DNA from 2 places in the Halomonas sp. PBN3 genome. Region 2 is predicted to be linked to the other one. Evidence: predicted binding sites of a transcription regulator. Region 2 holds the regulator's gene; the other holds the start of a gene.
The links. The regulator sigma-54, encoded in region 2, starts transcription at its own class of promoters, with help from an activator protein. The targets are predictions, from matches to a motif close to TGGCACNNNNNTTGCTNT.
Positions count from the first base shown of each region.

Region 1: Q673_RS29650 (sugar phosphorylase) is a predicted target of sigma-54. The motif match lies at 966-983, and genes of this name have one in related genera.

Region 1 covers NZ_AXCA01000163.1:200,083-202,238, reverse strand. The annotation lists gene thiC (phosphomethylpyrimidine synthase ThiC) at 1-891, shown strand, start outside; gene Q673_RS29650 (sugar phosphorylase) at 1,014-2,156, shown strand, end outside.
Region 2 covers NZ_AXCA01000157.1:174,496-176,651, forward strand. The annotation lists gene hpf (ribosome hibernation-promoting factor, HPF/YfiA family) at 1-151, opposite strand, end outside; gene Q673_RS27490 (RNA polymerase factor sigma-54) at 251-1,663, opposite strand; gene lptB (LPS export ABC transporter ATP-binding protein) at 1,818-2,156, opposite strand, start outside.

The DNA of each region.
Region 1 (2,156 bases), on a different contig from region 2:
TACGTGCCGCTGACCGCCAAGCGGGTCACCGGCATCGTCTCCCGGGGCGGATCGATCATGGCCAAGTGGTGCCTCTTCCACCACCAGGAGAGCTTCCTCTATACCCACTTCGAGGAGATCTGCGAGATCTGCAAGCGCTACGACGTCGCCTTCTCGCTGGGCGACGGCCTGCGCCCGGGCTCGGTGGCCGACGCCAATGACGAGGCGCAGTTCGCCGAGCTCGAGACCCTGGGCGAGCTGACCCGCATCGCCTGGAAGCACGACGTCCAGGTGATGATCGAGGGCCCGGGCCACGTGCCCATGCACCTGATCAAGGAGAACATGGACAAGCAGCTCGAGGCGTGCCACGAGGCGCCCTTCTATACGCTCGGCCCGCTGACCACCGACATCGCCCCCGGCTACGACCACATCACCTCCGGCATCGGGGCGGCGATGATCGGCTGGTACGGCTGCGCCATGCTCTGCTACGTGACCCCCAAGGAGCACCTGGGCCTGCCCAACAAGGACGACGTCAAGACCGGCATCATCACCTACAAGATCGCCGCCCACGCCGCCGACCTCGCCAAGGGCCACCCGGCCGCCCAGCGCCGCGACAACGCGTTGTCCAAGGCGCGCTTCGAGTTCCGCTGGGAGGACCAGTTCAACCTGGGCCTCGATCCGGACACCGCCCGCGAGTACCACGACGAGACCCTGCCCAAGGACTCCGCCAAGGTGGCCCACTTCTGCTCCATGTGCGGGCCGAAGTTCTGCTCCATGAAGATCAGTCAGGAGGTGCGAGACTATGCTCGGGATAACGGCCTCGATGGCGATCAGGAGGCGGTGATGAAGGGCATGGAGGAACAGGCGGAGAAGTTCCGGGAGACCGGCAGCCGGCTCTACCAGGAGGTGTGATGCCTCCACCGCCCACCTGAACGGATCTCGCCGGCCCCCGGGCCGGCGAGCTGCGTCAGCGGATGCCGCCAGGCTGGCACGGGCCCTGCATGGCTTAGGGGTCGCCACGAGGAGACCCGGCCATGTCAGACCGCCCCCCCTTCACCCCCTCCGTCGCCGTCTCGCTGGACGCCGAGGCCTTCCGCCGCCGCGCCCACGGCCACCTGGCCTTCCTCTACGGCCCGCGCGCCGACGAGGTGCTGCGCCGGCTGCTCACCCTGCTGGCCCATCAGGCCCCGCCCCTCCCCGACACCCCCGATGCGCCACTCTGGAGCGAGCGCGACCAGTGGCTGATCAGCTATGGCGACAGCCTGCTGGAGGAGAGCCGCGCGCCCCTGGCGGTGCTGGACGACTTCCTGGAGACGCGCCTGGCGGAGACCTTCAGCGGCGTGCACCTGCTGCCCTTCTTCCCCTGGAGCAGCGACGACGGTTTCTCGGTGATCCACTACCGCGAGGTCGCCGACGACCTCGGCGACTGGTCCCATGTGCGCGCTCTGGCCGGGCGACACGACCTGGCGGTGGACCTGGTGCTCAACCACGTCTCCCGGGAGTCGCTGTGGTTCGTCGACTACCTGACCGGCAGCCATCCGGGGCGCGACTACTTCATCGAGATGGACCCGGAGACCGACCTCTCGGCGGTGGTGCGACCGCGCAGTTCGCCGCTGCTGGTAGCGGTGCCCACGCGGCGGGGCACCCGCCACCTCTGGGCGACCTTCTCCGAGGACCAGATCGACCTCGACTTCGCCAACCCCGACGTGCTGCTGGAGTTCATCGGCATCCTGCTCTTCTACCTCGGCCAGGGCGCCCGGGTGATCCGGCTCGACGCCATCGCCTACCTGTGGAAGGTGGTCGGCACCCCCTGCATCCACCTGCCCCAAACCCACGAGGTGGTGCGGCTGCTGCGCGCGGTGGTCGACCACGTGGCACCGGGCACCCTGCTGCTCACCGAGACCAACGTGCCCCATCGCGAGAACCTCAGCTACCTGGGTCTCGATCGCGTTGCCGACGAACATCTCCCCGACGAGGCGCACCTGGTCTACCAGTTCCCGCTGCCACCGCTGCTGCTGCACACCCTGACCAGCGGCGAGGCGGGCACCCTGGCGGCCTGGCTTAAGAGCCTGCCGAGCCTGCCGCCCGGCTGCAGCTTCCTCAACTTCACCGCCAGCCACGACGGCATCGGCGTGCGTCCGCTGGAGGGCTGGCTTCCCCCGCACGAGATCGAGGCG
Region 2 (2,156 bases):
CGGCGGACTGGCGCTCCTTCTCCACGGACAGGGTCACCTGCACGGTGGTGATGTTGTCGTAGTGGCGCTCCACGCGAGTCAGCTTCTCGTTCACATAGTCACGCAGGGCATCGGTCAGTTCCACATGATGGCCGGTGATATTGACTTGCATGACACGCTCCTTGCTCGTTGGTTGTGATTCGATTGTAACCCTTTTTCCTGCCTTGCATACCCCCCGCGCCAGGCGCGTGGGACGGCGCCTTGACGCGGGTCAGCGGAGCCGCTTGCGCTCGCTGGAGGAGGGGATGCCCATCGCCTCGCGGTACTTGGCTACGGTGCGGCGTGCCACCTTGATGCCGGCCTCGTCCAGCAGGGCGACCAGCTTGCTGTCGGAGAGCGGCTTGCGCGGCGGCTCCTCCTGGATCAGCTTGCGGAGGCGGGCACGGATGGCGGTGCTGGAGTGGGCGTCGCCGTCCCCCTCGCCACCCACCTGGCTGGAGAAGAAGTACTTGAGCTCGAAGACCCCGCGAGGGGTATGGATGAACTTCTGGGTGGTGACCCGGGAGATGGTCGACTCGTGCATCTCCACCGCCTCGGCGATGTCGGCCAGGATCAGCGGCTTCATCGCCTCCTCGCCCTGCTCCAGGAAGTCGAGCTGGCGTGCCAGGATCTCACGCCCGACCCGCAGCAGGGTGTCGTTGCGGCTGGCCAGGCTCTTCATCAGCCAGCGCGCCTCCTGCAGGTGGTCCTTGAGGAAGCGGTTGTCGTCGCTGGTGTCGGCGCGACGGATCAGCGCCGCGTAGTCGGGCTGGATGCGCAGCCGCGGCAGCGCCTCGGGGTTGAGCTCGACCCGCCAGCCATGACGGTCGTGGTAGGCGACCAGGTCGGGAACCACGTAGTCGTCGGTGACCCCGGCGAAGGCGCTGCCGGGGCGTGGGTCCAGGGCGCGCACCAGGGCGATGGTGGCTTCCAGGGCGGCGTCGTCGAGCCCCAGGCGGCGCTTGAGCAGGCGGCGGTCGTCGCCGGCCAGCGCCTCCAGGAACTGGCGCACCAGGCGCCGCGCCTGGGGCAGGCAGGGGGTGTCGTCGGGGAGGGCGGCGAGCTGCAGCGCCAGACACTCGCGCAGGTCCCGGGCGAAGACCCCGGTGGGTTCGAACTGCTGCAGGCGCAGCAGCACCGCCTCCACCTCGCGGCTGCGCAGCCCGGCCAGCCCCTGCGCCCTGAGCCCCTCGCACAGCTCGTCGAGGGGACTGGACAGGTAGCCGGCGTCGTCCACGGCATCGATCAGGCTCTCGGCGATCTGGCGCTCGCGCGGGGCCAGGTCGCTCATCGCCAGCTGCCAGGCGAGGTGGCCGCGCAGGCTCTGGCCCTCGGCCTGGCGTTCGAAGTCGGGCCCCTCGCCGCCCGCCGGGGCGGCTAGGTCCGTGTAGGTGTCGGACCACTCGCTGTCGGTGCTCAGCTCCGCGGGGATCTCGCTTGCCCACTCCTCCTCGGGCGTTTCCACGCTGGCCTGCTCGCCGAACTCCTCGTCGAGCTCCAGCAGGGGGTTGGACTCCATCGCCTGCTGGATCTCCTGGCGCAGGTCCAGGGTGGAGAGCTGCAGCAGGGCGATGGCCTGCTGCAGCTGGGGCGTCATGGTCAGCTGGGTGCCGACCCGCAGCTGCAGGGAAGCCTTCATGGCCATGGGAGGCGTCCTCCTGGCGTGTCGGAAAGCCTCACCCTAGCGCCTGGCGACGACGCGCGCAAGCGTGGCTAAAGCAACTTCCGTGCCAGACGCGCGAGGCGTGCCACAAGCGAATAACGATATGGTGGTCAGCGGCTTGGCGCGCATGTCCGCTTCAGAGCCGGAAGTCCTGCCCCAGGTAGACCTCGCGAACCCGCTGGTTGGCGAGGATCGCCGCGGCGTCCCCCTCGGCGATGATCTTGCCGTCGCCGACGATGTAGGCGGTGTCGCAGATGTCGAGGGTCTCGCGGACGTTGTGGTCGGTAATCAGCACCCCGATGCCGCGGGCCTTAAGCTGGCGGATGATCCCCTTGATCTCGCCCACCGAGATGGGGTCGACCCCGGCGAAGGGCTCGTCGAGCAGGATGAAGGCGGGTTCGGTCGCCAGGGCGCGGGCGATCTCGACCCGCCGGCGCTCGCCGCCGGAGAGGCTCATGCCGAGGTTGTCGCGGAT